One region of the Priestia sp. USM5 genome, then DNA from elsewhere that is predicted to be linked to it. Evidence: riboswitches for the same ligand, from Rfam matches in the RefSeq annotation. Region 1 holds a riboswitch; each other region holds the start of a gene.
What was found. A riboswitch is a leader RNA that binds a small molecule or an ion and turns the genes downstream of it on or off. The one in region 1 is predicted to bind S-adenosylmethionine.

Region 1 (11,047 bases):
CTTTTCACGAGCGCCTTCGTATCCGTCTGTTGCTCTTGTACCAAGCGTGTGAACACCTCGGTGTACGTTTGAGTTATATTCTTTGTAATACTTCTCAATTGCTTCAATTACAGCAAGCGGCTTTTGTGAAGTTGCTGCACTGTCTAAATAAACGAGTGGGCTGCCATTTACCTCTTGGTCTAAAATAGGAAATTGTTTACGAATATCAGAGATATTCATTATCGAACTTTCCTTTCAATTAAATCCGTTAATTGTTTTTTAACCGTTTCGATTGGCAACTCGTTTACCACTGGTGCTAAGAACCCGTGAATAACTAGACGTTCTGCTTCTGTTTGCGGAATACCGCGGCTCATTAAGTAGTAAAGCTGAATTGGATCTACTCGTCCAACAGATGCAGCATGTCCTGCTGTTACATCATCTTCATCAATTAGAAGAATTGGGTTTGCGTCTCCACGTGCTTTTTCACTTAACATTAACACACGGGATTCTTGCTCAGCGTTTGATTTAGATGCACCGTGTTCAATTTTACCGATACCGTTAAAGATTGAAGACGCGCTTTCTTTCATAACGCCGTGTTTTAAAATGTAGCCTTCAGAATGTTTTCCGAAGTGTACGATACTTGTTGTTAAGTTTTGAGACTGCTCTCCACGTCCAACTGTTACCGTTTTTGTATCTCCATATGAACCGTCGCCCATTAGATACGTTGTATTTTCTGAAACTGTATTTCCTTCACTCATTAAGCCTAAAGCCCACTCAATGCGACCATCTTTGCCCGCTACGCCGCGGCGGTTCACATAAGTAGTTGTACCTTTAGCTAAGTAGTCAACAGCTCCAAACGTTACTTTTGCATTGCTGTTAGCGAATACTTCCGTCACGATATTGACAACACCGTGTGACTCTTCAGCAGTAGCAATGTAGTTTTCTACATATGTTACTGAGCTGTTGTCTTCAGCTACAACAATAACATGGTTGAATAAAGCTGCTTCTTCATCTTCACGGACAAATACAGCTTGAAGAGGCTCTTGTACTTCTACATTTTTAGGAACGTATACAAATACACCCCCGTTTAATAACGCTGCGTTTAATGCAGTTAAACGGTGCTCATCTACTTTAACTCCGTCTTTCATGAAGTACTTCTCAACAAGGTCGCTATGCTCTTTAGCAGCTGTTTGAATATCTGTAAAGATAACGCCTTGAGATTTTAGCTCTTCTGTTAACGTTGAGTATGCAGCTGTTTGGTCACGCTGAACATATAGATTCTTAACCGCTTCTGTATCAATCAGTGCTTTAACCACTTCTGGAAGCTCGTCTACAGATGAGATTGTGCTTGCCTGTGAAGTGTGCTTGTCAAAAGCAGTAAAGTTCCATTTCGAAATGTTTGTTTTATCTGGCTTTGGAAGTGCAAGATCTTCTGCTTTCGCAAGAGCTTGTAAGCGAAGATCTAGCAGCCAACTTGGTTCATTAGCTTCTTTTGAAAAGCTGCTGATGTACTCTTGATCAAATGGTAATTTCGTATCAATAGTCATAGAGATCCTCCTAACTCTTAAGCTTCTTGCTCTACAGTTTCGTCTTCAATACCTAATTCTTGTTTGATCCAGTCATAACCTTCTGCTTCTAGACGCTGCGCTAATTCTGGTCCACCTGATTTTACAACACGACCTTGCATCATAACGTGAACTTTATCTGGTGTAATGTAGTTTAATAAACGTTGGTAGTGAGTGATCATTAAGCAACCAAACTCGCTGCCGCGCAGTTCATTAATACCTTTTGATACAACTTTTAACGCATCGATATCTAAACCAGAGTCGATTTCATCTAAAATTGCAATTCCTGGTTGAAGCATCATTAATTGAAGAATTTCGTTACGCTTCTTCTCACCGCCAGAGAAACCTTCGTTTAGGTAACGCTGAGCCATGTCTTGATCCATTTCTAAGAAATCCATGTTTTTGTCTAATTGACGGATGAATTTCATTAGTGAAATTTCTTCGCCTTCTTCACGACGAGCATTAATTGCTGAACGTAGGAAGTCTGCGTTTGTTACCCCGCTGATTTCACTTGGATATTGCATCGCTAGGAATAGACCTGCACGAGCGCGCTCATCTACTTCCATCTCAAGTACATCTTCGCCGTCTAGCGTGATGCTTCCTTGTGTAACCTCGTATTTAGGATGTCCCATGATTGCTGAAGATAATGTTGATTTACCAGTACCGTTTGGTCCCATGATTGCATGGATTTCGCCGCCCTTAACTTCTAAATTAACACCTTTTAAAATTTCTTTACCTTCAATTGCAACATGAAGATCTTTAATTGTTAAAGTTGACCCTGCCATATTAAAACCTCCAGTTATAGACGTATATAGTAAAAAACGATATACCTATATCTTTTTAATTATTCTCATTTTATTCTCATTACAATCTTATAACAAATGAAAACTTATAGCAACCTTTTGACCCAAAAGGTTTTAAACCATTATGTACGTTTTTTAAGACTAAATCCACTCATAAAAAAGTTGCCTTAAAAGACTCGATAGAGCCTTCTAAGACAAGCTTTTTACCCGCTTTATTTACTTAGTGCGTGTGGCTAGTCAGTTCTGAAACACACTCTTGGACAAGCGTAACGGACTGACTCATCGCTGCGCCTCCGCCAAATGCCGCTGATACTCCGCATGCTTCTAAAATTTCTTGCTCAGTTGCACCTTGATCAATGCAGCCTTTTGTATGATAAATCATACAGTACTCGTCTTGAGCTACTACGCTGATTCCTAGCGCGATTAACTGCTTTTCTTTTTTAGAAAGAGAACCTTCTCCAAAACATGCTTCAGTAAACGCATTAAACGTTTTTGTTACTTCCGGCAATTTTTCGCTAAATTTCCCAACACCCATTTTATAATCATGAAGTGCTTGCTCAGTTGAATGACGTGCTTCTTGCTGCATAACGTCAGCTCCCATCATCAGTAAAGTTTTCACGGTTAGTATGCGTGAGAAAAATAAGAGTTATTCGTTTTGATGCATACAAAAAAGCACTTGCCCAGAGTGGGCAAGCGCTTTTCTTCTATTATTTATTTACCGGCAATACTCCGCCTTTGTATTTTTCTTTAATGTAGTCTTGAATTTCTTTAGAGTGAAGAACTTTTACTAAAGCTTTCACTGTATCTTTATTTTCGTCACCTTTGTGAACCGTAATGATGTTTGCATATGGGTTGTTTTCTTTGCTTTCCACTGCGATTGGATCTTTTACTGGATCTAAACCAGCATCGATAGCATAGTTAGCATTGATAACAACAGCGTCACCTTCATTGTTTTTGTACATTTGAGGTAACAATCCGCCTTCAACATCGGCTTTAAATTTTAAATTCTTAGGGTTTTCTACAATATCTTTAATTTGTGCGTCTGTTTTCTTTACGCCTGGTTTTAATTTGATCACGCCAGCTTTTTCAAAAATCGATAAAATACGTCCTTGCTCTGCTACTGCATCACGCATAATAACTGTGCCGTTTTTCGGAAGATCTTTTAAGCTTTTGTATTTTTTAGAGTAGATACCAATTGGTTCAATGTGAATGGCACCGGCACTTACGAAATCATACCCTTTTTCACCTTTATGATCTTTTAGCACTGAATTCATATAAGGAACGTGCTGGAAGTAGTTTGCATCAATTTCATTGTTTGCAAGAGCTGTGTTCGGTAAGATGTAATCTTGAAATTTTTTAATCTCTAAGTCAATTCCTTGTTTTTCCAAAATAGGTTTTGCTTGTTCTAAAATTTCAGCATGAGGCGTATTAGATGCACCCACGACAATTTTCTTTTCATCTTTTGATCCATTGTTAGATCCACACGCCGCTAATCCTACTACTAGCGCAGATGTTAATGCTAAAGCTGAAAGCCATTTTTTCATAATAAATAATCCTCCCTTTATCTTTTATCAATTTTTGCAGTAATCGCATCTCCAATAAGTTGGATAATAAATACAATAATCAAAATTAAGATCGTAGCGGCTAGCGTTACGTCATTATGACTGCGCTGGAATCCTTCTAAATATGCAAGGTTTCCAAGACCCCCAGCTCCAATCACACCCGCCATTGCCGTATAGCCGACTAACGCAATGGTTGTTACTGTCAAACCGGAAATCAAAGCTGGCAGCGATTCAGGTAACAGCACTTTAAAGATAATAGTGCTTGTTGTGGCTCCCATTGATTTAGCAGCTTCAATAACACCTTTATCAATTTCACGCAGACCAATTTCTACAAGACGCGCATAAAATGGTGCTGCTCCAACAATTAAAGCCGGTAACGCTGCATTAGCGCCTAAAATACTTCCTACCAATGCTTTGGTAAATGGAATCAGTAAAACAATTAAAATAATGAATGGAATGGAACGAAAGATATTTACAACCGCCGACACAATGGCATATAAAGGTTTGTTTTGCCAAAGCTGTCCTTTGGACGTTAAAAATAAAAGCAAGCCCAATAAAATACCTAGAACAAATGTGGCTACAACTGAAATAGCCGTCATATATAGTGTTTCATTTGTCGCTTGAATAAAATCATCTAAAATAACGTTTGGAAATAGTTTCTCAAGCATTTGTCATTACCTCCACTTCTACCTGCTGCTCATGAATGTATGCAATGACTTTTTCAACTTCTGTTAATTCTCCGTCTAAATGAACGAACAACGTCCCGTATGAACCTGTTTGTGTATGAGAAATCTTTCCTTGCAAAATATTAATCGTTACATCAAACTGTTTTAAAATCGTTGTAATGAGCGGTTGCTCTGCTTTTCCGCCAACAAACGTCAGCTGAATAATTTGCCCGCTTGGATACAGCTCTTTTACTTGTTCAATCGTTTCAAACGTTTCCTCTGGTTCAGAAATCTGTTGAACGAATCGTTTTGTAATCGGCTGCTTAGGTTTTCTGAATACTTCTAGCACTTGTCCTTCTTCTACTACTGCCCCATTTTCCATAACGGCTACTCGATGACAAATTTTACGAATGACGTGCATTTCATGAGTAATCAATACAATGGTTAACCCTAGCTTCTCATTAATATCTACTAACAGATCTAAAATAGAATCTGTCGTTTGAGGATCAAGCGCTGATGTTGCTTCATCACAAAGCAATACTTTTGGATTGTTCGCTAGCGCTCGAGCAATCCCAACACGCTGCTTTTGTCCGCCGCTAAGCTGTGATGGATAAGCATCTTCACGCCCTTCAAGCCCGACTAGCTTGATAAGTTCGTCTACTCGTTTCATTCTTTTTTCTTTTGAAATCCCTGCTATTTCTAACGGAAAGGCAATATTTTCTCGTACCGTACGCGACCACAAGATATTAAAGTGCTGAAATACCATACTAATTTCTTGTCTAGCTTTTCTGAGTTTTCCGCCTTTAATTTTTCCAATATCATTACCTGCTACTTCGACCGTTCCTGTTGTTGGTGTTTCTAATCCGTTTAGCAAGCGAATCAAAGAACTTTTCCCCGCTCCGCTATAACCAATAATTCCGTAAATTTCTCCTTGGTTAACGGTTAGATTCACATTATCAACAGCTGTTACTTGACCGCTTTTGGCCTGATAAATTTTTGTAACGTCTGTTAATGTAATCATATTTCTTCACCTTCTTTAATAAAAACTTAATTATGTTAGGTTGCCCTATAGGATGAAAAAGCCGTAAAACAATTTTCCCCATTAAAAAAGCCTCTCTGCGCATGACAGAAAGGCTCGATATTTAATCCTTTCTCTCATCTTTCAAAGCGCATAGCTTTGCAGGAATTGGCACCATTTCAGTTAGTCTGACGGTTGCCGGGTTTCACAGGGCTCAGTCCCTCCACCTCTCTTGATAAGAGTTCGCAACAATTATTTTGTTTTTGGGAAATATTCATTCATTTATGAACATTCATGAGTGTGATTTTAGCATGTGTCAGATAGGCTGTCAACAGATTTTGTTCTTGGGATAATATCCCAATATTTCAACAGCCCCAACGGTTCGCTCTCTTTCAACTTCTTCATTTTAAACAAACGTTTGATTATCGAAGCTCCTCGAGTACGTGCTCGATGGAATGAAACGCGTAGAGTTTTTTTACCATTTCACCATTTTCCACTTCAATCAAACAAGGTACGCTTTCAATAGAAAATAATTCTGCTTTTGAAGGCATATAATTTAAATTGCTCATTCCGATGGTTACATCCGGCAGCATCGCTTCTGCCACGGTTAACATTTTTTTTGCCAGCTGACATGTCCCGCAAAAAGGCGTATGGAAAAAGATAAAGGCTCTTTCTCCTTCTTTTAACTGATCATCCAGCTGTTTTTCGCTCCATTCTTGCATGTTGCTCATTCCTTTTATGTTAAAAATTCTGCATTAACATCGATATTGGCACTCAGCAATACTGTTGCTATGTGATGTCTAGGGGCGGCAGCAACTTCTCGGTACATTTTATCAATATATAGATGCTCTGCTTCCGGAAGCTCTCGTTTAAATTGTTTTCTCAGCTTATTCCCTGAATCATCAGAGTCAACGAGTATGTATACCTCTTTGTTAAACGTACAGTCAATAATTTCATCCAGCTTTGATAAACTAATCGTACCGTTTGTACAAATAATTTCAATTGGTTCTCGAATGATATCTTGAATACGCTTTTTATCTGACTTTCCTTCGACAATAATTACTTTTTCAATTTCAATTAGCCCCATTTTCATCACCCATAATCGTCAGTTGTATAGTAACATCATTTCTTTATGCTATACAATATTCGTTAATGTATCACAGTTCACCTGTTTTTTAAAAGAAATTTGCAAGAAAGAACTCTTTTAAAAGGCAGTTTAGGCCATATTATCTCTATAAAACAAGAAAAACAGCGGCAGTTGCCACTGTTTAGCACCATCCTGCTTCTTCATCGCAGTCTGTATATTTTTGCGTTTCACCTTGTTTTTGTACGTCCGCGTATTGATAGAACTTATTATTTTCTTGCGAATATCCTTCTTCAAAGCGGTATTCATTGCCGCTTGTTCCGTAGCTAACTTCACCAATTGGCTGCTTATCAACGTATAATTTCATACCGCCGTCATGAAATTTAGCTGTAACGCGATCTGTAACGTCCATTTTTTGTTTTTCAAACATAAAAAGACACTCCTTTAGCTTGTTTACTAATAGAGTGTCCAGTCAAAAACTTTTCATAAAGACAATTTATGGAGGAATATTATCCTTCGTTTGTCATTTCTTCGTATTGCTCTGCTGTCATCAGCTTGTCTACTTGAGAAGCATCAGATGGTTTGATTGTAATCATCCATGCTTCTTCGTATGGAGATTCATTAACAAGTTCAGGACTATCGCCTAAGTTGTCGTTTACTGCTACAACTTCACCGCTAATTGGTGCGTAAAGCTCAGAAACTGTTTTTACTGATTCAACGCTACCAAACGGCTCGTCAGCTTCTACTGTTGCTCCTACTTCTGGCAGTTCAACGAATACGATGTCTCCAAGCTCAGCTTGAGCGAAATGTGTAATACCTACGCGGACAACGTCTCCTTCTGCTTTTACCCATTCATGCTCTTCAGAATAACGCAAATCTTTTGGTGTACTCATCTTAATCCCTCCAAAATATGTATCGTAATTTGTTTATATAAAAAGCGCCTTCAACGTGGAGAACACTTTCTACAACCTAAAATAACTTCCTATTAACAGTGTAACGTAAAAGGTAAAAATTTTCTATTTGAAAACTTACTTCCACACGTCCTCAAACTGCTCTTCTTTGAAACCAAGCGTTACTTTTTGTCCATCTGCTAGCAGCGGACGCTTAATTAACATGCCATCTGAAGCAAGAATAGACAGAAGTTCGTCTTCACTCGCACTGCTTACTTTATCTTTAAGACCTAACTCGCGATATTTTTTACCGCTTGTATTAAAGAATTTTTTTAATTCTAGGCCGCTGTTCTGATAGTAAGCTTGCAGCTGCTCTTTTGTTGGCGGATTTTCTACAATATGAATTTCTTCATATGCTACTCCGTTATCATCGAGCCACTTCTTTGCTTTTCGGCACGTACCGCACTTTGGATATGAATAAAAAAATAATGACATTTCGTCAACCACCCTTTATTTTAAGCTTTTTTCGTATTTTAACACATCCTTTATCATTTACCTAGATAGAGGCTTCTTAAACAAAAAGGAGCTCGCAAAACGAGCTCCTTTTTCCTTAAACTGTGAACTTCTCTACTTCTAGAAGCGTTTTTGCAACCTCGCGCTTTACGCTAATTACATTGATTGGTGTATAGCGAGTTAATTTGCGAAGAGACGAAAGCATGACTCTAAGCGTATCACCTTGTTCAACGCCAATTAACGTTTCTTTTGCATCTGCTTCGATTCGATTAAATGCTTCTTGGCAGAATACTTGCGTGTATTTTAATTTTAAGCTGTTTTGATCTACTCCTGTTTTGGAAATGGCTTTTTCAGTACGTAAAACAGTAGATTCCATTGCATATACGTTACTAATCATATCAGAAATATTAACGAGAATTTCTTGTTCTTTTTCTAATTCTTTGCCATACTTTTGTGCAGCTAATCCCAAAAGCAAGAGCGCAATTTTCTTCCCGTTTTGCACAAGCATTTTTTCTTGATCTAACGGCTCATTTCCTACTTCCTGCGGCATAAGCATCATCAATTCTTCTTGAAGCGTTTGTGCTTTTTGAAGCAGTGGAAGCTCTCCTTTTAACGCTTTGCGTAAATATGTGCCTGGTACTAAAAGACGGTTAATCTCATTTGTTCCCTCAAAAATACGATTAATGCGAGAATCACGATACAGACGCTCAATTTCATACTCGCTCATAAAACCGTAGCCTCCATGAAGCTGCACGCCTTCATCTACAATGTAGTCAAGAGCTTCCGTGGCAAACACTTTATTTAATGAACATTCGATAGCATATTCAGCAATGGAAGCAGCAATTTGTTTTCCGTCTTTTTGCTGTTCTTCTGAAAGCTGGCCCATATGGTCTTCAAAAAGTCCTACCGTACGATATACGGAGCTTTCAGTTGCATACAATTTAGAAGCCATTGTGGCTAACTTTTCTTGTGTTAATGAGAATTTAGCAATTGGCGTTTTAAACTGCTGACGCTGGTTAACGTATTGAGACGTAATTTCTAACGCACGTTTCCCTGCTCCAACTGCTCCAACTCCAAGCTTATAGCGCCCAATATTTAAAATGTTAAAGGCAATCACATGGCCTTTTCCAATTTCACCTAGCACGTTTTCTTTTGGAACAAGCGCATCTTCAAGAATCAACGTTCTGGTTGATGAGCTTTTGATTCCCATTTTCTTCTCTTCCGGGCCAACCGAAACGCCTGGAAATTCGCGCTCAACGATAAAAGCAGAAAATTTATCGCCGTCAATTTTTGCGTACACCACGAATACATCAGCAAATCCAGCATTCGTAATCCACTGCTTTTCTCCATTTAACACATAGTGTGTACCTTCTGCGTTAAGGCGAGCTGTTGTTCGAGCACCGAGAGCATCCGAACCAGAACCCGGTTCAGTCAGCGCATAAGCCGCTATTTTTTCCCCTACCGCTAAAGCAGGTAAATATGCTTGTTTTTGCTCTTCTGTTCCAAATAAGACGATTGGCAATGACCCAATTCCTACATGAGCACCATGAGTGATGGAAAATCCGCCTGCTCGAGACATTTTTTCAGCAATTAAAGCCGAAGTAATCTTATCTAAACCAAGCCCACCGTATTCTTCCGGTACATCTGCACCAAGCAAGCCTAATTCACCAGCTTGTTTTAATAGCTTTACAGAACGGTCAAATTCATGCTTTTCTAAATATTCCACTTGCGGAAGGACTTCATTTTCTACAAATTCATCTGTCGTCTTGGCAATCATTTTTTGTTCAGATGTATAATCCTCCGGCGTGTAGACGCGGCTTGCATCGCCTTCTTCAATTAAAAAACTTCCACCTTTAATCATTTGTTTTGTTTTATTTGACATGTTCATATCCCCCTTTGAAATGATTATGCTAACAATTCAAATACACCAGCAGCTCCCATTCCTCCACCAATACACATGGTGACAATTCCAAACTGCTCATTTCGACGCTGCATTTCGTGCATTAAGCTAAGAGTCAGCTTAGCTCCAGTACAGCCTAATGGATGACCTAAGGCAATAGCGCCTCCGTTTACATTTACTTTATCTTCATTAATATTTAATTCACGAATAACGCCAAGTGCTTGAGAAGCAAATGCTTCATTTAATTCAAACAATCCGATATCAGAAAGCTCCAGCCCTGCTAGTTTAAGAGCTTTAGGGATGGCAGCTACCGGGCCAATCCCCATTACTTCAGGCGGAACTCCTCCAACTGCAAATGAGCGAAACTTAAGCAAAGGCTTTAAGCCTTCTGCTTCAGCTTGTTCTTTATCCATTAGAAAAACGGATGCAGCTCCGTCACTTGTCTGCGAAGAGTTTCCAGCTGTGACGGATCCTTTAATCGAAAAGGCTGGACGAAGTTTCCCTAATACGTCCGCAGTTGTGCCAGGACGAACTCCTTCATCTTGAGAGAACATCAGCTTTTGTTCACGTAGCTTATTGTTTTCATCGATTTTCCGAAGCGTCACTTCCACGGGAACAATTTCGTCGTTAAACTTCCCTTCTTGAAGTGCTTTTGCTGCTTTTTGATGGCTGCGTACGGCAAATGCATCCTGGTCTTCACGTGAAATGCCGTATTTCATCGCCACTTGTTCTGCTGTATGTCCCATGCCCATATAATACTCCGGCGCATTTTCAACCAGCTGAACATTCGGACGCGCTACGTTTCCAAACATCGGAACAAAACTCATTGATTCTGCTCCTCCAGCTAACACTGCTTTGGCTTGCCCTAGCATAATTCGTTCTGCACCGTAGGCAATACTTTGCAAACCTGATGAACAATAACGATTAATCGTTATTGCTGGCACCGTATAAGGCAAACCTGCAAGAGCGCCAATATTTCGAGCCATATTCAAACCTTGTTCTGCCTCAGGCATCGCACAACCAATAATTAAATCATCAATCGGTCCTTCGTATCCGCCTGCTCGGCGA
Region 2 (11,047 bases), on a different contig from region 1:
GCTCTACATTTGTACCAAAATAGCGAATTTCGTTAATGACGTTATTTTGGTCATAACCAAATGCATATCCAGGATGGCCCATTTCCGCATGATAGTAGTCAAAGTTATTTGATGAACCTTCAGGCGGAGGACCGAACTGATCTCGAACATCTTGACGCAGGCTTTTGCCAATTTTTAAGTCTGCTGTTAATCGCGGCACTTCACCTTTCACCGCGGCGTTATAAATTTCGTTAATGTTTTTTACAGCTGTTTGACTTTGACTGCTTGTTTCTTGAGATGTAGCTGCGTGTGCTGGGGTATCAAGCTGAGCCACAGGAGCAAATCCAAACGCAGCAATTCCTGTAATCGTCGCAGCAGCAGCCGCTTTTGATAGTCGTTGTTTCATTTTCATGATTTTTTCCTCCTATATATAACGATTTAGCAATCTCAGTCTACCTAAAAGAGAAGGTAGGCCAGAATGGTCAAGGAGTCTTAGTTGAGTTGGTAACTGATATATATAATGTAACACGCCTTTCAGAATATAAACGTCAGGTAAGGTGAAAAGCAAAAAACGATTCATTCCTCATAGGTGAAAAGATTGGTTTTTATTCCTTTATTATGTAAAAAAACGTAATATAGGGAGGATTCTAAGTCTTTATAAAAAACTAGATAATAACTGTAAGTATGATACAATAAATCAAGTATTTGTTAAAAATATAATATTTATTGCTGGAGTTTTGATGTATGGAAAAAAATTTGATGAGAGGTACGCTTTTGTTAACAGCGTCTTCTTTGCTAACAAAGATTTTGGGTTTTATTTATATTATTCCGTTTACAGCGCTAGTCGGAACGTCAGGTTACGCGCTTTATAAGTATGCATACGGTCCATATACCTTGATGCTAAGCTTATCGACAATGGGTCTTCCGCTTGCTGTTTCGAAGTATGTATCGAAATATAACGGTCTTGGAAACTACAGGGCAGGGCAAGATCTATTAAAAGCAGGCCTTCTATTAATGACGATAACAGGCATAATAGGATTTTTAGTCCTCTATACCATGGCGCCTTCGCTCGCTGAGCTAGTGATTAACGGAAAAGATTCCTCAGGAAATAGTCAAAAAGACGTGGTATACGTGATTCGAATGGTGAGCTTTGCTTTAATTATTATCCCGCCTATGAGTCTATTACGAGGCTACTTTCAAGGTAACCAGTCCATGGGACCATCCGCGCTAAGTACAATTATTGAACAAATAGTGCGTGTGCTGTTTATTTTAGCAGGAGCATACGCTGTTATTCATCTCTTTCATAGCACGATGACAAAAGCTGTTGGAATTGGTACGTTTGGAGCGTTTATTGGAGGCGTAGGGGGAATAGGGATTCTCGGTGCGACGTATCTAAAGCGCAAGCGGCTGATTATGAAGGAAGTGAACAGCGGAAAGAATAATAAATCTGTTCCGTTCTCTTTAATGTTCAAAGAGCTTGTGACGTACGCTGTTCCGTTTGTATTAGTTGGTTTAGCTATTCCAATCTATCAAAATATTGATACGTTTACGATTAACATGCTTTTTCAATCAATAGGGTATGGACAAGCTAAAGCCGAAACAATCAACTCTGTCATTGGGTTAGCGCAAATTTTAGTAATGGTGCCGGTATCGCTAGCGACTGCCTTCAGCATGTCGCTGATTCCAGGTATTACATCTTCTTTTGTGCAAGGAAATTTACGAGAAGTAAAAGGAAAGATTACAAAAACGCTGCAGCTGCTGTTGTTTTTTACTCTTCCTTCTGCGGTGGGGCTTTGTTTATTGGGTAAGCCGGTATATATGATGATCTTTGGAGCGAAAAACAGTCCTGAAATCGGTGGAGTTGTTTTACAATGGTATGCGCCTGCTGCCATTTTATTTGCTCTTTTTACCGTAACAGCCGCGATTCTTCAAGGAATTAATCAGCAAAAAAAATTAATTTTTGGCTTGGGCTTAGGTATTGTTATGAAGATAGTATTAAACGTACTGTTGGTTTCAAGCTTAAAAGAAATTGGACCTGTTGTCGCGACGTACGGAGGATATGGTGTATCGGTTATCTATAACTTTTATTTAATTGAAAAATCCATTTCTTACCGAGTTCAATCACTAGGAAAAGCCGCGTTGACGCCTGTTTTATTAGTAAGTGTGATGTCAGCCGCTGTGCTTATTGGCAATTATGCTTCTCACTATTTTCTAGAAAATAAGCTGTCTGCATCTTCACTTGCGATTAGCACGTCTTGTATTTCAATAGCTTTAGGTGCTGCTGTGTATCTAGGGCTTGGCGTCAAAACAAGTTTAGGGCAATCTGTTGTGTTAAATAGAAGAAAAAGAATGTAAAGGAGAGAAAGAAGTGTCAAAACGATTTGTACTAACCGTAGCCGCTGGAGGATGTATCATAATCTTCAGCGCGCTGCTGCTACTAAACTGGGAAAAGGTGTTCGGAGACTACCGTCCCATTCAAACAGCAACAGCCGTATTCAAGTTAGAAGTGGGAAGTCAAGATGTAGCAAAGACTACGGATTCAGATAATGTTCTTTACTATATGGTGAAAAAAGGACATTTAGATGAATATATTCAACTGATGGATGAAAAAGGCTATGTGTTAAAAGAGAAAGATATTGATCATAACCGACTTGTTTTTAACAATGGACAAGAGGATGAGCAAATTTACTACAAGCGCTTTGCTAGGAAGTATACGATGATTGATGGAGAAGGGTAAAGGCTTTACATATTTAGTAGACTAAAACCTTATAACTCTATCTGTTTTTAGAGTTTTTTGAAGAAAAAGAAAAATAATATTGACAATTATGACAAAAAGCTTAATACTGACTTTATTACATAAAACAAATACAATTTGTTTCCTTATCAAGAGAGGTGGAGGGACTGGCCCTGTGAAACCCGGCAACCGCTGTCTATGACAGAATGGTGCCAAATCCTTAAGAGTGTATCGCTCTTAGAGATAAGGAAGAAGCTGAAACAAAGCTCTTCCTTATTTATTTAAGGAAGGGCTTTTTATGTACAAAAAACAACGAGGTGATAATTTGAACAAAGCAGACCGTATTAAACGAATGAAAACACCGGAAATTGATCCAAAGTATGAAGGACGAGTGCCTCAGGGTCAGGTAGTAACAGAGCGCTTTCCCATTTTACATGAAGGGGACGTGCCGGAGTATAACTTAGAGGAGTGGACGCTTCGGGTGTTTGGATTGGTAGACAAAGAAGTAACCCTTTCATATCAAGATATAATGGATATGCCGCAAACGACGGTGAAGTGCGATATTCATTGCGTAACGAGATGGACAAGGCTTGATAATGAATTTACGGGCGTATTGTTTACAGACTTTTTAAAAGCAGTTGGCGTGGAGTTAAAAAGTAAATACATCATGCTGCACGGAGATAATGACTATACGTCAAACATTGAAGTACAGGATTTGCTGAGAGACGATATTCTTCTTGCTCATTCTTTTAACGGAGAGCCGCTTACACCTAAGCATGGATATCCGCTGCGATTGGTTGTGCCGCATTTGTACTTTTGGAAAAGTGTCAAATGGCTTCGAGGCTTTGAAGCTATTGATGAAAACCATCCGGGCTTTTGGGAGCAAAACGGCTTTCATCTTAGAGGAGATCCGTTTAAAGAAGAGCGTTTTTCTGGAGAAGATTTAGGAATTCCAGAAGATGAGTGGGTACATAAAGACTATGATTAATAAAAATGCCTATGCGTGTGCATAGGCATTTTGTTAGCGCTGGCGGTTTAATTCCCACACAACGTGGCGAAGTTCAGGCAAAATCAGTTTGGTCATAGCTAGGCGAACAGCACCGCTTGATCCTGGTGTAGAAAAAACGGCTTTTTCGTTAACCGTCCCGGCAATTGCCCGGCTCATAATCGCTGCGCTGCCAATGTCTTCGGTGTAGCTCAGCATGCGAAACAGCTCGCCAAACCCGACGATTTCTTTATGAATCAGCGCTTGAACGGCTTCAATTGTGACGTCTCGTTTTGTAATGCCGGTGCCGCCGTTTGTGAGAACAACGTCAATGTCCTCAGCACTGCATCCGGTAAGTATCGCTTGTTGAATCGACGTTTGATCGTCTTTTACAATTTCATAGGAAGCGACCTGCATCTCGTGTTCTTTCAGAAGTTGAATCATTAGCGCGCCGCTTTTATCGGTTTCTTTTGTACGTGTATCGGATACCGTAATGACTTTGCAGCGAACGGGCTGAGTTGCTTTGGATTTATGTTCATGTACGCTCATTATGTACCTCCTTTACGCTTCCGTACGCTTGTAGTCACCGTTTTTGCCGCCTGATTTTTCAAGCAGATATGTTTCGCCGATAATCATGCCTTTATCAATGGCTTTGCACATATCATAAACGGTTAGAGCGCAGGCAGAAGCGGCAGTTAAAGCTTCCATTTCAACGCCCGTTGAGCCTTCCGTTTTAACAGTTGCTTCTATTAATAAACGATACTTGTCATTGCTTGTATCCCAGTCAAATGAAAGGTTTACGCCTTTTAATAAAAGAGGGTGACACATCGGAATAATGTCAGACGTGCGTTTTGCTGCCATAATCCCTGCTACTTGTGCGACAGCAAGCACATCGCCTTTTCCGATTTTATGTTCTACGATGGCTTCATGAATTTCTTTGTTAACAAGTATGCTTGAACGAGCTGTTGCAACGCGTCGAGTGATAGATTTTTCGCTAATATCGACCATATTGGCACGGCCTTGGTCATTAAAATGTGTAAAAGAAGACATCGGTGTTTTCATCCTTTTTCAATAAATTTTGTTGTATGATAGAAATAGTGAGGTATGCTATGATTTTACACCATAGCGTAAAAAGTGAACAGACATAAAGGAAGTGAAGAATGTATGTTAGAAAGCAGAACACCTATTTCGATTCCTGAAGCAATTGAAAAAGTTATGACATATAAAAGAAAAGGCAGCATTGAACGCGTATCGATCACCGAAAGCTACGGGCGCTATTTAGGAGAAGATATTATTGCCGACCAAAACGTGCCTCATTTTAATAAATCGCTTTATGACGGCTTTGCGGTTCGAGCACAAGACTGCGTAGAAGTATCAAATGAACATTCTGTAGAGTTCGAAGTTGTAGGTGAAATCGGCGCCGGCTCTGTGTTTGAAGAAGAAGTAAAGCCGTTTCAAGCGGTGCGTATTATGACAGGAGCGCAAGTGCCTCAGTCATGTGATGCGGTTGTGATGCTTGAAGTAACGAAGTCGTATGAAAAAGAAGGCAAAACGTATATGGCATTAAGCAGGCGGGCTTCAAAGTGGGAACACATTGCATTAAAAGGAGAAGAAACAAAAAAAGGAGACGTGCTCGTTTCAAAAGGAACGCGCATCAATCCAGGCGTCACGGCTTTTTTAGCTACGTTTGGCTATGCGGATGTAGCCGTGGTGAAGCAGCCGGTGGTTGGCGTGTTAACAACGGGAAGCGAACTGCTTGATGTGAACGAGCCGCTAGAACCAGGGAAAATCCGCAACAGCAACTCTTATATGGCACTTGCACAAATCGTAAGAAGCGGGGGAATTCCGAAATATTTAGGGAAGCTTGAAGATGATTTTGACCGCTGCTATGAAGCGGTAGAAAAAGCGCTTGAAGAAGTGGATATTTTACTGACAACCGGCGGAGTATCCGTTGGCGACTATGATTATTTACCGGCTATTTATGAAAAGCTTGGCGCCAATGTGCTGTTTAACAAAATTGCGATGCGACCGGGAAGCGTCACAACAGTCGCAGAACGAAACGGACAGCTGCTGTTTGGATTATCAGGAAACCCATCTGCTTGCTATGTCGGGTTTGAACTGTTTGTACGTCCGATTGTTCGCAGCTTTTTACATTCACCGGCGCCTCATTTACATAAAACAAAAGCGGTGTTAAACGGCTGTTTTAAAGAGCCTAACGCATTCACAAGAATGGTGCGAGGAGAAATGACAGACGAAGGGGGAAGGCTCTTAGTAACGCCTGTTGGCATGGACAAGTCGGGTGCTATTTCATCTTTAGCTGCGGCGAACGGCTTGATTGTTCTTCCGGGTGGAGAGCATGGATACGATAGGGGAATAGAAGTGGATGTGCTGCATCTTGAAAAAGAAGGTACAAGTTCGCTTTGGGTATAAAAGCAGAAGTCTGCTTATTGCTTGTCCTTTTTTTCAATAAGAATTTGAAGCAGTTCTGTAATTCGATCTAATTTGCTTTCAATGCGCACGAGTAAGTAAAAAGATAGCGCAACTGGAAAGCCTAATTCTTTAATATAACTAACCAAGTTTTCTATAATTGCATACCTCCTTCACTTAGAAGATATATTATCATATGTGATTTCTAAGTATTTGTTCGCAGGACATACACCCATTTTTAAGACAAAAGTCCTTTGAAAATAAGAAAAAGCAGCCTCGGCATTGGCAAGCGAGGCTGCTTTTTTTGTAAGGTTTCATTTATACGTATTCGAGTATAAATGACTATTAAATTTTAACATGTTTTTGAATATAAATACTACTTTGGATGTGTTCTAACATATGAATAAAAGGTGCGCTTTTAATTCATCAATTACGTTGGTTCTCCTAATCAAAAGCCAACTAAATGAAGGATGTATAAAAAGCGGCATATTCTATAAAAGTGACTCTTTCAGAACCCTTACTTCCCTAGGGGTTCTCTTTTTCCTGTGTGCCTAAGAGGGTGGTTTGTGTACACGGTCTTAATCCTGAGATAAATAAATCCAGTTCATTTCATCAAATTCTTCAATACTATAATTTGCGCCTATGCTTTTTAATATTTTATTGAAGAATTTTAGATTAACTTCATGATCATACAAATCTTCTTGAATGTATTCTTTTATAATAAAGTTTGTTAAATTTGTATTGTTAACAAAGTCTGAAAAGAACGATGTTATAAGGTCTGAATCTTCTTCGTTTAATTTTTCATCATTAATGATCGAAATCCTAAAAACGTTTAAAATCGCGTCAATATCTTCTGCATCCATATAACACAATGGATCTAGTTTTTTATCTTCTTCTGTAAACGGATTTCGAGTGTCTTCAATAACTACATAAGATATGATTCTTCCATTCCTTGATACATGGAAGATTTCTAAATCACGCAATTTTAAAATTCTATGAAGCGAGATCATAAGTTCCTCCTATTAAAATGTTGATGTACGATATTTTAATAAATTAGATATTGGTAAATCTAAAAAGTATAGTATTCAGTTTACAGTAAAATAATCTTGTGTGGTATTAATTAACAAATATATAAACATATACTTTGTTAAGGAGGAGTAGATAAAATGTATTATTTAGAACCAAAAGATTATGATAAGATACATAACATTTTAAAAGCATCATTTAAGACTCCTACATTTGCTTTTTCTGTCGTTAATCATGTTATTGAAGGATCTGTGTATGTAAATGATCGTATGAGGCCAACGTCAGGATTTCTTAGAATACCTGCAGGTGACTATTATGTATTTGGTAAAGGAAATGATGGGGTGTTTAATAAATCTCTCTATCGTTACTTTGTTGAGAATGTTTATGGTAAGGAAAAACGTTTTACTGTTTTTACTCCATCGACCGACTGGGAGGCTTTTTTTGACGAGACTTTCGAACCGTACGTAAAGAAAATGATGCGTTCTAAGTATAGATTTGTTGCTTCAAAAGTTCCTTCTAAGTACAATCTTCCCGATCTTTATGAGTTAAAAGATTTTAACTCCGACGCTTTAAGAAAAAGTAAGAATTTTAATGAATCATATATAGTGGATTACTGGGGATCAGAAAGTCATTTTCTGAAAAACGGATTAGGCGTTTGTGTTATCCATAAAGAAAATATTGTCGCTGAATGTGTGTCGATCTTTCATAGTGGAACAATAGCTGAAATCGATATTGTGACTAATCCTAGCTATAGAGGACGGGGACTGGGAAAGATAGTAGGTCAAGAGTTTATAAAAATGTGTTTAGAAAAGAATGTTATGCCTGCTTGGGATTGCGATAATAATAATAAAGCATCGAAAGTATTAGCTAGTAAACTTGGATTTTCTAATGAAGAGAGGTACGCTTTATATGTATTAAAATGAAAAGCCCTAAAAATAGGGCTTTTTTGTACAGATTATACTTTTAAAGCAACAAAGTCTAGATAGAATAAGCATGTGTAAGCACTGTTCTAAAAATATGTTACAATGTAATTATAAGGAATAAGAGGGGGATATAGGGATGTTAACGGCAGCAGTTGTAACTGTTTCAATTTTATCTTTAGCTTGGATTGTAGGGAAAAAAGAGCAGCCGAGTAAACAATGATTAGAAGAAAAGCATCTGAGGTGGTATATATGCAAAGGCAGCAAGGTATCACTGTACTTTTATTAATGCTAGGAATGGCAGCTATTTCTTTAGGGATGGCTTTGAAAAATGTATTTCAGTACTCTCCTACGGTGGGATGGCTTTTAGGAACTGCAATTTTAACAGGTAATTCTATTTATACAGGTGTACAAATTAAAAAGAAAAGTCATACATAATTAATTTTTTAAGTGCTTGGATAAACATTATCCAAGCACTTTTTTAGCTTATTACATTACAGTAACTACTCGTGTATAGGCCATATCTAAAGTACACGAATCTATTAATAAATATAATTTATATTTAAATTTCTTCTTTTTCCATTGCTCTCGCATTAATAATTCTGTTCTTATGCGTTTCTCCCCAGTCTTTCATAAGTAAAATGATTGGTTCGAGAGATCTTCCGAATTCGGTTAGGGAGTACGGGGGGATTTCTTTATAGATTTCACGGTGAACAATCCCGTCTTTTTCTAACTCTCTTAATTGAAGGTTTTGAGAGGACATAAGTGAATATAGAAGAAACGTTAGAGCTTCTCTTTTAAGTTTAATTCCATAATCACTTCTCGTTAGGTTTTAATCGTATTTGAAAAGGGTATAGTATCCTTTAGTCAAGCTGCTAGAATAATTGTCGCAAACGTTCGCAATCAATATAGATACACTGTTCTAAAAACAGATGTCCACCCCAAAACAAAGGGGAGAACATCCAGTTTTGACATGCAGGAACGCAAAGCGTAGAATCGTTCTAACAGATAAACAAATTACTATTTTAAGAGGCTTAAAATTTAGGTTGATTTTATATAAGGGAGCGTACATATTTGAAAAATCAGTTTGCTCAATTAATACAGAATAATGAAAGCGTTCATATTTACTACAATATTGACGATATGAAAAGTTACTTAGACAATCTTGTGTCTTATATTGTTTCGGGTATTGAACAGAAGAGACATACTTTAGTTATAGAAAGTGAAAGATTAATTCCATTAATTTTTGAAAAATTAGAGGGAATTCTAACTAAAGATCAATTAACCTATATACATACTATTAATAATTTTGATTATTACTGTTCAAGTGGAAGTTTTCAGCCTGCCATAATCTTTGAACACCTTTCTAGACACTTAGATCCTTTCTATAAAAACAATACATCTTTTCAAATATGGGCTCATGTAGAATGGGGACAGCAAGAAGGAATTATACCTATTCTAGAAGAGTTTGAGAATGAAGCCGATAAATTAGTAAACAAAGGCGGATTGTATTTAGTATGCGCTTATGATGAAGAGAGAGTACCGGAAGTTCTTAAGCTCGCTTTAATGAAATGCCATCCATACGTAATTTTAGAAAACAAAATTGCGCCATCCCATTTATATGTAATGACAGATGCAGTGTAATTGCTATTTTGGTTGGGATTTGCTCATAAAAACACAGGTGAATAGAGAACAAATAAAGAGCCTTATACTTTAAGGCTCTTTATTTATTGTTTTCGAAAGTTATTATGTTAACTAAAATTGCATCTTGAATAGCTTGTTTAAGTTTGTGAAAACTTATGAACAGAAGAAAAAAGCCTGCATAACTGTGCATGAAATGTCGGATAGCTCTATTCAAATCCTGCTATTCTGATAATAAGGGAGGTCATATAAATGGATTTGCTTAGAAATATGAATAGAGCTTTAGACTATATTGAGGAGAATTTAACCAATGATATCGATTTTAGAGAAGTAGCAAGACTGGCTCTTTGCTCTGAGTATCACTTTAAAAGAATGTTTTCTTTTCTTGCAGGTATTACTTTATCAGAATATATTCGCCGAAGACGACTTACACTTGCAGCATTTGAACTTAAAAGTAATAACATTAAAGTTATTGATATGGCGATCAAATACAAGTACAGCTCACCAGATTCTTTTACAAGAGCTTTTCAAAATTTGCATGGTATAACTCCTTCCGAAGCTAAAAAGAGCGGCAGTTCACTTAAAGCATTTCCAAAAATGACCTTTCAGTTATCAATTAAAGGGGGAAATGAGATGAATTATCGCATTGAGGAAAAAGAGGCCTTTCATATAGTCGGTATTAAAGAAAGAGTTCCAATAATCTTTCATGGAGTCAATCCAGAGATTGCTGCTATGTGGGAAAGCTTGAACGATGAAACAATACGTGAATTAAAAGAACTTTCTAATGTTACACCATTAGGTTTGCTTAGTGCATCTGTGAACTTTTCTGAAGGGAGAATGGAGGAAAAAGGGCAGCTGGACCATTATATCGGTGTAGCCACAACTAACGATTGTCCCGATTATTTAGTACAACTTGAAGTGCCAGCTGGAACATGGGCTGTATTCGAAGCAGTCGGACCATTTCCTGACACATTACAAGATGTATGGGGACGAATTTATTCAGAATGGTTTCCGGCCTCAACTTATGAACAAGTAGAAGGACCGGAAATCTTATGGAATGAACATAAAAATGTAACGTCGCCAACCTTTAAAAGTGAAATATGGATACCCGTGTTAAAAAAGTAATGATGACTCCGTAATGGAGAGAAAAGGTAGATCACAAATGTGATCTACCTTTTCTCTTTTATAGCTTTCTATAAAATACATTACGTTGACTAAATCTGTACAACCCTTACATAAAAAGCAGAAAAAGCTCCCTATTTCCGTAGGGAGCTTTTCTGCTAGGAGAATTATTTCTCACATAGTCGATACGTTGCGGTATCTTGAGTAGTTTAA
Region 3 (11,047 bases), on a different contig from region 1:
TTAACAAATAAACGAGAAGATGAGTATGGAAAAGATCTGACTAAATTTGGCCGAGAAATTATTGAAGTAGCAAAAGCTGAAATACCGGAAGATATGCCACTAATCATGCGGATATCTGCTAAAGAGTATGTAGAAGGTGGATATGGCATTAATGAAAGTATCGAGTTTGCAAAAGACTATCAAGAAGCTGGCGTAGATATGTTTCATATCTCTTCAGGAGGTGAAGGTCCTATCGGTGCTGGTGGGAGACCCGGCACGCATGCAGGCTACCAAGTACCATTAGCTCGAGAGATTAGGAAAGCTCTCAATGTTCCAGTCATCGCTGTTGGAAGATTAGATGATCCTGCGCTTGCAAATGCTGTTATCGGTAATGAGGATGCAGACCTTGTAGCTGTTGGAAGAGGCATGTTACGAAACCCTCATTGGGCATTAGAAGCTGCATCTACATTGAAAAGAGAAACGACTGTCCCAAAACAGTATGCAGATGGTTTTAGAAGATAAGTTCAAGAACAAAATCTAAAAACTAAGTGTTTTTAGATAGTAAACAAATTTCTTGAAAGCAAAAAACATTAGATATTCATTATCTAATGTTTTTTACTTTGTTGTTATTTTCAGCTTTTTCTTCTAAAAACTGTTTAAATTGTTCTTTGCTCTCATTTGAATTCATTGCTTCTCTAACTAGCTTCATCCATTCTTCAGGGAGATTTTTCTCAGAATTCTTCATCATCATTACCTCCCATACTTGTTCGCCTATCCTTAATTTGTAAGTTAAAACGACCTAATACAAGTATATATATCTAAATATATTTCCTTAAGGATTATAAGTTAATATTTATAGGTGGATAAGATTTCTAGATCTTTATTTACAAATGTCCGTTTATCTCTTGCTTTTATGATAATTGGCCTTCTTGCACTGCAATCTCTTCTAGTAGCTGAGTTATTTCTTCACTTTCAGGTTCTTCAAGTAATAATAACCATCACACTAATTGGTTAGTGTTATCGATTATAGTTATAGATGCACCATATCTACTTTAAGAGCGTATTTCAACTTGAAAATTTTCTACTGCAGTATCTAACTCAATAATCAATTTAGATAAGTGGTCCGTATGACGTGTTAGCTCATTTGAAGATGCGGATTGCTCTTCAGCTATTGATGCTATTTCTTGAGCAGATGCCGTAGTTTGTTGAGAAACGGCACTTATTTCTTGAATCAGCTGAATAAGGACTTCTTTTTGTTGATTTATACTGTTAATGGATTCAGTTTCTCTAACGATAGAATCTACTGCCTTAGTTAAAGATTCAGTAATAAACGTCATAGATTCACTCACTGTTTTTACTGCCTGGCTTTGTTCAAAGTTAGTTTGAGTTGTTTCTGTCATCATATTAACAAGCGTGCTATTTTCTTTAAGTATACTATTTATAACTTCGTTAATGTCTTTAGTCGCTTGTTTAGAATCTTCAGCTAAACGTCTAACCTCTTGAGCTACTACGGCAAATCCTCTGCCATGCTCACCTGCTCTCGCAGCTTCTATGGAAGCATTTAAAGCTAATAAATTGGTTTGTTCGGCTACTTCAGAAATTCGATCAGTCACATTTGCGATAGTCTTTGAATTATTATTTAAATTTGAAACCATTAGTGTAATATCTTTAAAATTCGAGTCTAATTTTTTATAAGAGGTTTTTAATCCCTCAACTTGTTCCTCGCCTACTCGGACTTGAGTGGAAGCCTCTTTCATTTCTTTTTCAACCATATTAGATTGCTCTAATAATAAGTCAATTTCAATACTTAACTCTTTAATAGTATGTAAACCATTTTCAATTTGATTTGATTGAGCTGATGCTCCCATTGCGATTTCCTCTATGGATTGGGAAACTTCAGCAATTGCGACGTTATTTTCTGAAGCAATCGTGTTAACGCCATTAGTGGTTGTTTCAACAGAGACAACATTGTTCTTTACTTTAAAGATTAATTGTCTCATGCCAGCAAGCATCTCGTTATAACTCTTTGCTAAATCACCCAACTCGTCTCTTGATGCAATACTGAGTTCGGTATTTAAATCTCCATGTGATGTCTTTTTTAAGACTTCCTGAATATTAAATATAATCTTTTTTAGCATTCCAGAAAGGTAGTAGGCACACAACGCCCCAATTATTAAACCTATAATTATTGAAATGATTCCAGTTTGTTTAATATCATTCACCTTAGATAAAAAGATGTCTTTGGGTGTTAAAGAAATCACTTTCCAATTTAAATGAGGTATTGTTGTCACTTGTCCAGTATAACCCTTCTTATTTAATTCCACATCAAGAGAATGCACAGAATCATTCTTATAAATCTTTGATACCCAATCATATTGTGAATTAAAGTTTTCTCTGTGTGATATTAAATCACTAACGCCCTCTACAGTACCACTTTTTTCAGGGTTCATATTTTTCCCGTCAGAATTTTTTATAAAAGCACTAACCACAAATCCTTGTGAGTCTAAGATTATAAGATTATTTTCAGTATATTTTTCTATTTTGCTTCTAGAAACTCCAATTGTAGTTAAGTCTATGTCATAACCTAAGGCTCCTACCATTTTTCCACTTACGATGACCGGAGATACGACGGAGGTCATAATTTTTCCGGAAATTTTATCTTTGTATACATCCATCCATGTTACTTTAGGTGCCTTTGTTAAAGTTTTATATGTTCTTGTTTCATGTACGTCCTGCTTAAAATCAGCATAAGGAGAAATATGGAGTTTTCCTGTTTTCCCATCCATGTAATAGGCCGAAATAATTGTAGAATCATTTTTCTTAACGGCTTGCAATAGACTGTCGACGTTAGAAACAGAACCTTTGTTGTTCATTTCATCAGATACGACACCTGCCAACTGTTTTAATGAATTTTCATAGCCTTTTAAATTTAAACTTACTTGTTCAGAAGCACTTTTTGCAGTAACCTTGTTCGAACTCAAATCATCTTTTTTTAAAACGTTACTTATACTTATCTGCATAAATATAACTGTTCCTATAAGTGCTACAAAGGTGGTTGTACAAATAAATAAAATCCATTTGGTTCGAATAGATAGCCTTCTATCATCTTTTTTTCTGAATGAAAATTTTTCTCTCATATAGATACCTTCTTTTTTTGAATTTAAATTTACTTTTTACAAATAAAAATTGAACTAAATTACTATCGGGTTATTTCTTTCTTTCTTAACAACGTTTCAATAAATTTTATTTTTCAGTTTATTTACACAAGCTGTCATTTGTTTCAAAGTAAATCTAACTGTACAGTTGGTAGAAGAGTATGAAAGTCTTTACGAAAAGGTGCAAGATATGAAAGGAAGCACAAGTTATTTTGAAATTTAAAGGGGTAATCACAAATAAATACTTATTTAGTCTTATGTCACCTTATTTTGTAATCAAAGAGTGAAAAAAGATTAAATTTAAACTAATGACGGTTTTTATAGATTAGAATTCATAGTATGAGAGACAAACCATGAAAAACTAAGTATTATTGAATACATTTTCCAATACAGGGAAAAAGATTAAAGTGATCATTCAAAGGAGGTTTTCATTTTGGCAGAAAATAAAGACGTTAATGCTTCAAACGAGGATGATATAAAACGTGAAACGCTGACTACACGTCAGGGACATCCTGTAAGAGACAACCAAAATATTCGTACAATTGGTAATCGTGGGCCAGCTACACTTGAAAATTATCACTTTATCGAAAAGATTTCTCATTTTGACCGCGAAGAAGTTCCAGAACGAGTCGTCCACGCACGAGGATCTGGAGCCTTTGGCTACTTTGAAACATATGGAAAAGTGGGGGACGAACCAGTAGAGAAATATACTCGGGCAAAGGTATTTTCAGGTGCGGGCAAGAAAACACCATTGATGGTTCGTTTCTCCACAGTTGCCGGAGCAAAAGATTCTCCAGAAACAGCTCGAGATCCACGCGGATTTGCTGTGAAAATGTACACGGAAGAGGGGAATTGGGATTTAGTTGGGAATAACCTAAAGATTTTCTTTATCCGTGATGCAATGAAGTTTCCTGATATGATTCATGCGTTTAAAGCAGACCCAGCTTCGAACGTACCAAACCCTCAGAGAATGTTTGACTTTGTTTCCCGTACACCTGAGGCTACCCACATGATTACATTTTTATTCTCTCCATGGGGGATTCCAGCGACGTATCGTCACATGCAGGGGTCTGGTGTAAATACCTACAAATGGGTGAATGATAAGGGAGAGGCTGTACTAGTAAAGTATCATTGGGAACCTAAGCAGGGAATTCGGAACTTAACACAAGAGGAGGCAAATACGATACAAGCCAAAAACGTGGGACATGCAACGCAGGATTTATACGAAGCAATTGAGGGTGGAGATTATCCAGAATGGGAGCTCTTCGTACAAATTATGGAGGATGGTTATCATCCAGAGCTTGATTTTGATCCCTTAGATGATACGAAACTTTGGCCGGAAGATAAGTTTCCATGGTTGGCAGTGGGCCGTATGGTTCTAGATCGTAATCCAAAGGATTTCCATGCAGAAATCGAGCAAGCCGCCTTCGGTACAGGAGTTCTTGTGGATGGAATGGACTTCTCAGACGATAAAATGCTACAAGGACGTACCTTTTCTTATTCAGATACACAGCGCTACCGTGTAGGTGCCAACTATCTAAAATTACCTGTGAATGCACCGAAAGTGCCTATTCATACGAATCAGCAGCGCGGTCAAATGGATATTCGTGACCCAAAGGAATCTGGGGATAATCCACATATTAATTATGAGCCTTCAATGCTTGGTGGCTTTCAGGAAGAAAATAAGAAAGACCGTGTTCCACATCAACCAACGTATAATGCAGCCGCAATGAGTGCACCAATTGACCGTCCTAACGATTATGGGCAGGCAGGTCACACATACCGTAGTTTTGAAGATTGGGAGCGCGATGAATTGATTAAAAATCTATCGGATGCACTTGCTATTTGTGATAAACGAATCCAAGAAACGATGATTTCTCATTTTACACAAGCTGATGAAGAATATGGTCGACGTGTGAAGAAAGGTATTGAAAAGAAACTACACGAAATGCAGGATATGAAAAATACAAGTGAGGTACCTGGTCGTAAAGCAGGTAAATCAAAATATGGACAAGGTACATTAGCTGCAAATGAAGCAACAGAAGATGCTGTAAAGAAAAGTCACGAAGTCGATCCTTATTAAGTGAATTGCTCCATTTTAAAAATAGGGAACCGACGTATGGGTATAGTATAATCTTAAGGGAATACCTTGCCTAAAACCTCATGATTTAAAAGATACCTCTCCTAATTGACAGGAGAGGTATCTTTTAAATCATTCTTTAGTTATTTGTCCAGACATCTTGAGCGATTTGAATTACGTGATTAATTTTATTCCATTGCTCTTCTTCTGTTAATTCGTTTCCTTCTTCTGTACTCGCAAAGCCACATTGAGGACTCAATGACAAGTTTTCTAGAGGAATATATTCACTTGCTTCTTGGATTCTTCGCTTAATGACTTTAGCATCTTCTAATGTAGGGAATTTAGATGTTACCAATCCTAATACAACGGTTTGATTGTTAAGTGTAAAACTTTTTAATGGTTCAAAATCTCCTGAACGGTTATCATCATATTCAAGGAAAAGTCCATCTACATGTAAGTTAGCAAAGATAGCATCAGATATAGTATCGTAGCCACCACTTGTGATATACGTAGATCTAAAGTTTCCACGACAAATATGCATCGTAATGAGCATATCTTCAGGCTTTTTAGAAATAGCATCATTTAAGCAACTTACTCGATTATCGATAATGTCTTTTACATCCATACCAAGCTTCTCAACAACCGCATTGATGCGTTCTTCAGAAACGAAATCAATCCAGGACGTATCATCTAGTTGTAGATAACGGCAGCCTGCGTCGTAAAAGGCTTGAATAGCTTTTTGATAAGCAGCCACAGTATCATGATAAAATTGATCTCTGTTTCCCTTGTAATATGTATCTTCTTGAATTCGAGTAAATAACATGTTTGGGCTTGGAATTGAGAATTTAGCAACTTGGCTTCCATCACCATGTCGTTCAACAGCTTCTTTTAAAAACGTGAAGTGTTCCACCATATAATGGTGATCGAAGTCCACTTTACCTACTACCTTAATTGCGTTATTTTTGGTTTTTGCACCTTTGAATTGGCTGATATATTCTGTTTCAAACTGCTCCACACCTTCTAAGCCTGATAAGAAGTCCAAATGCCACCAAGAACGTCTAAATTCACCGTCCGTGATCGATTTAAGACCCAATTCAATTTGCTTCTGAACAAGCTTTTCAATTTCTTTGTCCTCTACAGATTTTAAATCAGCTTTATTAATTGTACCATTCGCATACGCTTTTCTTGCTTCTTTGAGGGGAGTTGGTCGTAAAAAACTACCTACGTGATCAGCTTTAAATGGAGCCTTCACTAATGTCTTAGTCATGGTTTTGTTTCCTTCTTTCTTTTCAAAATAAAAAACCTCTTCTTACAAATAAGAAGAGGTTAATAATCGTTATGGATTCTCTTCTTATCTTCAAGCAAATTGCTACTGGAATTGGCACAGTACTTTAACAGTCTGTTGCCGAGGCTTCCTAGGGCCAGTCCCTCCACCTCTCGAGATAAGAATATTCAATTTATTTAACTAAAAAAAGGTTACACTTGTTTTCTTAGGTTGTCAACAAAAATTCGAAAAATCAGAAATAATACACCTCTTACCTCATTACTTCCTCATTACCTACTGCAGCAAGGGTTCTTTGTTATTTTTCGATTGGACAGGCAAGCTTACCGCAGTAGCTACATAGTATCTAAAGTATTGTAACTCCGTTATCTAATCAGTAGCTAGTTCAGTATCGCTACCCCATTAATACAAGCTTTATAACCCTGTTGAAGCCATTTGTGGAATCTGTAAGGGAGCTGAGCCGAAGAGGCGAAGGGGGCGACCGGATGCCTTGAGCTGAAAAAACAGGTACGTCAAAAGCAAAAAAATTAAAAGAGTGAAAGAAGGTATCAACATGAGAAAAACAAAAGGATTTACCTTTCCAAAAATCTTTTCTCCACCTCACAAACCACCTCTTACGAGACCTCGTCCCCTCAAGGCTTATTCCTTTGTTCCTTTTAGTCCACTAGCCCTGCTTGACCCCACTATTTTGACCATAGGAGGCATTGTCTTAGGAATTGCGATCATCGAACGAATACTAGAGCGATGGGGTGTCATCGATCTTGTTGATCAGTTCGCAAAGGTGATGCGGTTTATCTTACCTGTCACCTTTTATGGGGCCTTATTTTACTTCTTTGCGACATTTATGTTTTGAGGAGGGTTTCAAATGTTTGAGAAACTAAAATTACGTGGAAAGCTTATTAAAGCGTTTCGTACAGCAGAGATTTATCGAGTCATAAAGCGTGGGGATCGTACCTCCTATCAATTTCCGAAGATCCATCGAATCGATCATCAGAACACCTACACTCGGTATGCTTTTTCCTTACTGAATGGGATTGATCCTGAACTTTTAAATAAAAAAAGATGGGCATTACGACAAGTATTAGGCAGCAATATTGAAGTGAATGGCAGCTTAAAGAACTTTAGTATTACCGTTCATCACAAAAGCCTACCTAAGATGCTCAATTATAAGTATGAAGTCATTCATCCTCATATTGAGAAAATGGAGCTCCCAGTATGCATTGGTCAAGATATCTATGGAAACCCTGTTTCATGGGATTTTGCGGATTTGGAAACCTTACTGATTTCTGGCGAAATTGGAGCTGGAAAAAGCAGTCTCATGCGTGTCATCCTCACCACGTGGGTGAAATATTCCTCTCCTGAAGACTTGCGCTTAGTCTTAGTGGACCTTAAACGAGCCGATTTGGGCTTATTTCATGAGATTGACCATGTGGATGCGCTTTGCTTTGAAGCAAAAGACATGCGAAAACCTTTTGCATTATTACGAGCTGAAATGTATCGAAGAGGCGATTTATTGTTAGAGCATGGCGTAACACATATAAGCAGGCTTTCATTTAAGCTTCCTCGGATCGTTGTGGTAATTGACGAAATGTCCATCGTGAAGAAAGAAACAGATCTTGTAGAAATGATCCAACAGTTTGCCAGCCAAGGTCGTGCATTAGGTGTTCATACGATTATTGCCATGCAGCGTCCCGATGCAGATTTATTAAATTCAGCATTAAAGGCCAACTTACGGGTACGGATATCTGGTAGGCAAGCTGATGCAACCAATGCCAAGGTTGCCGGAGTGATTGGAACAGAAGAAATCGATGCTGCGGCTAGAGGCCGTATGAAAATAAAAATTGACGAAGTGAAGGAATTTCAAGCGTATTTCTTAGATGAAGAAGCGTGTAAAGTAATGCTTTCTCCTTATAAAACACGCATAAAAGACCCTGAACCTCAACTGGAGGTCGTACCACAGTCTATCTTTGGATTATTAGAGAAGGAGGAACAGCGATGAGTTTCCGTTTATCTCAACGTGATAAAGACATCATTGGGTTTATCAACCAGTTTCGAGCCGTAGATCGAGACTCGTTGGTTGAGCTGTTCTTTAAACAGCTGAAATCGCCTGTAAATGCGTGTAATAGTGTGATGGTACGTTTATATCGATTAGGGGTAATTGAACGCACTCAGCAGTATTCTCCAACCGTCTATTTGCCTGTGGATGCAAAAATCAAAAAGAACTCTCAAAAAATATTACATTTCCTTTCTATCTTGGATGTCTATAAACAAATGTGTACGTATAGTGTGCCTAAGAATGTCATTGTCGAAGATAAGCCCACCGGACGAAAAGGAGGGATTGAACCGGATCTCTTTTGTATTTTTAAAGGATCTCCTTTTTGGATTGAAATTCAACGAAATCAGTATTCAGAACAGAAAATGCAAGTGAAGATTAACCTTTATGAAGAGTTTTTCTTTTCGGATGAATGGAAGGCATTGCATTGGCAGCCAGAGGACCGATCAGCTATCTTCCCTTCCGTTATTTTGATTACGCCTGTTCGTTACGCGGTGTCTTCAGAACACATCCGAATCATACAAGTAGCAAGTATTCATGAACTTATGGAGAAATATAAAAGTTCTCATAAAAAACAAAGGGAAGAAAGACCAAAAGTAGTATCATCGTCAAATGGAATCAAAATTAACTTAACATAGGAGACTAAGAAACTATGTTTTCTAATAAAAAAGAAAGCTACCCCATCGTTGCAGGACAGGTAGCTTTTGAGGGAATTCATAAACTAATTTATAAAAAGTCTGAATAATTTTACAATAATTTTATAAATAAATCAATATAAGATGATCTTGAAGACATATATATAACGTGCACTTTTTATACATCCTCCTCCCACTTGGGTATCGAGTAAACGCAGTCATATCAGGGATGTATAAAAAGCTGCATATATGTAAACTAGCTACTTGGTGTCTTGAAATAAAAAAGTCCCATTGATATTACTCAATTTATAGAAGGAGCTCCGTATATCATATACAGCCTGAAAACAGAAAAAACAACTGGGCCCGTTCAGTTGTTTTTTCTGCTACATTTATTTGATTAAAGGATGGAAACTTTACAGCTTCTTGAGTAGTTTGTTCATAACATGTGAAATTATTCAATCTAGTAGACATAACAAAAATAGACAGAATATTTCAATTAATTAGTTTACTTTGTAATCGCTTTCATTTATAATAAGGGTAGGTTGGATGGCATGAGTGGCTGTCATAGTATTTAGCGTAGGCGGGGCTGATACGAGAGAACAGGGCATAAAAGAAATGTCCTTTTTTATTTTCATGAAAAAGGTAAAAATAACATTTGATAATTTAAGTCAGGAAATATAACAGAATGATGGTTTTTTTATTCTAATTATGTAAAATGAAGTTGTGTAGAATCTACATAAAAAAGAAAGGATTATCTTTGGGGATAAGGTAGTCCTTTTTTTATTGGTTCGAAAATTACACAAATATTTATATTTTCAAAATATTAAGTGATGACATTGATCATCATAGATAGTAAGATATAAGTGGTCAGCCTAACGGTGGGTTCACGTTTGATAACCCAAATCATGCTTATAGGAAAGAGCATTTCTCATTTGAGAGGAATGCTCTTTTCTCTGTATAAGAAAAAGCAGGCTTAAGCCTGCTTTTGTAGCCTTAGAGGCTATTTTATAGTTAAGAAGTACGTATTAGTTCTTGTGAGGATTCTTGATACAAATTCAGAAACTGTTGAACAGCTTCTGTCATACATGATGTATTCCACTTCTTTAAGATACTTCTTTTTTGATTCTTAATCGTGCACTCTTCTTTATGGAAAATGTCTTGTGTTGCTGAAATAGAATGACCATCAAGAGCAAAGACTTCTTGTTCTGCTTGAGTTATTTGATTCATAAATACTTTCTATTCCAGGGTTTTACATTCTTTTTCTTCATTCTTTAGCCCAGCAACTTCACCAACTAAATCAGACGCTACACTCAAGATATTTTCAATACCCATTAATAGTTTTTCGCTTTTATCCATGATAAGGCCCTTCTACTTTTTGAGGGCAACCTATGTTATAATAAAAGTCCGTTACGTACTAAGTTTTGACATCGGGGTGCTTTCCTAGCCGGGAAAGTGCCCTTTTTCATTTTATTTTGTTTGGACTTGGATTGTTTATAATAATGTTTGATCAAGAATCTTGTATATAACAGGATTTTTTTGTTTGATAGTAAACCCATTTCATTGACTAAGAAATAGCTGAGAAATACACTCGTTGGATTTAATTTATCTAACGAATGCTGTTTCGTTGTTGCTATATTAGGATTCGATGAGTTTTTAACGACTTAAATGTTCATCATGAAGAAGGAGAGAATTGAATGGTTACAACAAAAAACCAAAAAAAGATTGCAGTAAAAGATCTAGAAACTGATACAACAACTGTTGAACAGCTAGCGTATTATCGAATATTAGCCCCACTAAAAGTTAGATCACTCTTATCTCATCTTAATTCAAGTGAAAAGAAATCTATTTCCTTTGATTTTAAAA

Region 2: another riboswitch for S-adenosylmethionine. It lies ahead of ACWATA_RS05650 (sulfite oxidase-like oxidoreductase); the one in region 1 lies ahead of ACWATA_RS27695 (methionine ABC transporter ATP-binding protein).
Region 3: another riboswitch for S-adenosylmethionine. It lies ahead of ACWATA_RS28080 (5-methyltetrahydropteroyltriglutamate--homocysteine S-methyltransferase); the one in region 1 lies ahead of ACWATA_RS27695 (methionine ABC transporter ATP-binding protein).

The regions. Positions count from the first base shown of each region.
Region 1 covers NZ_JBSGKN010000006.1:61,845-72,891, forward strand. Annotated here, with positions in the region: gene ACWATA_RS27665 (cysteine desulfurase) at 1-219, opposite strand, end outside; gene sufD (Fe-S cluster assembly protein SufD) at 219-1,526, opposite strand; gene sufC (Fe-S cluster assembly ATPase SufC) at 1,544-2,329, opposite strand; gene ACWATA_RS27680 (carboxymuconolactone decarboxylase family protein) at 2,568-2,933, opposite strand; gene ACWATA_RS27685 (MetQ/NlpA family ABC transporter substrate-binding protein) at 3,055-3,891, opposite strand; gene ACWATA_RS27690 (methionine ABC transporter permease) at 3,909-4,577, opposite strand; gene ACWATA_RS27695 (methionine ABC transporter ATP-binding protein) at 4,570-5,595, opposite strand; SAM riboswitch class I at 5,727-5,834, opposite strand; gene ACWATA_RS27700 (thioredoxin family protein) at 6,015-6,314, opposite strand; gene ACWATA_RS27705 (toprim domain-containing protein) at 6,329-6,679, opposite strand; gene ACWATA_RS27710 (YusG family protein) at 6,861-7,106, opposite strand; gene gcvH (glycine cleavage system protein GcvH) at 7,186-7,569, opposite strand; gene ACWATA_RS27720 (arsenate reductase family protein) at 7,705-8,061, opposite strand; gene ACWATA_RS27725 (acyl-CoA dehydrogenase FadE) at 8,177-9,961, opposite strand; gene ACWATA_RS27730 (acetyl-CoA C-acetyltransferase) at 9,985-11,047, opposite strand, start outside.
Region 2 covers NZ_JBSGKN010000001.1:1,088,083-1,099,129, forward strand. Annotated here, with positions in the region: gene ACWATA_RS05635 (YjgB family protein) at 1-391, opposite strand, end outside; gene ACWATA_RS05640 (putative polysaccharide biosynthesis protein) at 724-2,334, shown strand; gene ACWATA_RS05645 (hypothetical protein) at 2,348-2,716, shown strand; SAM riboswitch class I at 2,857-2,963, shown strand; gene ACWATA_RS05650 (sulfite oxidase-like oxidoreductase) at 3,039-3,701, shown strand; gene ACWATA_RS05655 (MogA/MoaB family molybdenum cofactor biosynthesis protein) at 3,735-4,247, opposite strand; gene moaC (cyclic pyranopterin monophosphate synthase MoaC) at 4,260-4,748, opposite strand; gene ACWATA_RS05665 (molybdopterin molybdotransferase MoeA) at 4,863-6,128, shown strand; gene ACWATA_RS05670 (YvrJ family protein) at 6,143-6,274, opposite strand; gene ACWATA_RS05675 (terpene synthase) at 6,704-7,135, opposite strand; gene ACWATA_RS05680 (GNAT family N-acetyltransferase) at 7,292-8,074, shown strand; gene ACWATA_RS05685 (hypothetical protein) at 8,324-8,509, shown strand; partial or broken gene ACWATA_RS05690 (winged helix-turn-helix transcriptional regulator) at 8,634-8,819, opposite strand; gene ACWATA_RS05695 (MEDS domain-containing protein) at 9,146-9,715, shown strand; gene ACWATA_RS05700 (AraC family transcriptional regulator) at 9,965-10,837, shown strand.
Region 3 covers NZ_JBSGKN010000007.1:42,357-53,403, forward strand. Annotated here, with positions in the region: gene ACWATA_RS28060 (NADH:flavin oxidoreductase/NADH oxidase) at 1-501, shown strand, start outside; gene ACWATA_RS28065 (anti-repressor SinI family protein) at 581-724, opposite strand; gene ACWATA_RS28070 (methyl-accepting chemotaxis protein) at 1,032-3,116, opposite strand; gene ACWATA_RS28075 (catalase) at 3,568-5,217, shown strand; gene ACWATA_RS28080 (5-methyltetrahydropteroyltriglutamate--homocysteine S-methyltransferase) at 5,354-6,481, opposite strand; SAM riboswitch class I at 6,563-6,663, opposite strand; gene ACWATA_RS28085 (hypothetical protein) at 7,050-7,349, shown strand; gene ACWATA_RS28090 (FtsK/SpoIIIE domain-containing protein) at 7,362-8,495, shown strand; gene ACWATA_RS28095 (hypothetical protein) at 8,492-9,187, shown strand; gene ACWATA_RS28100 (helix-turn-helix domain-containing protein) at 10,196-10,411, opposite strand; gene ACWATA_RS28105 (hypothetical protein) at 10,879-11,047, shown strand, end outside.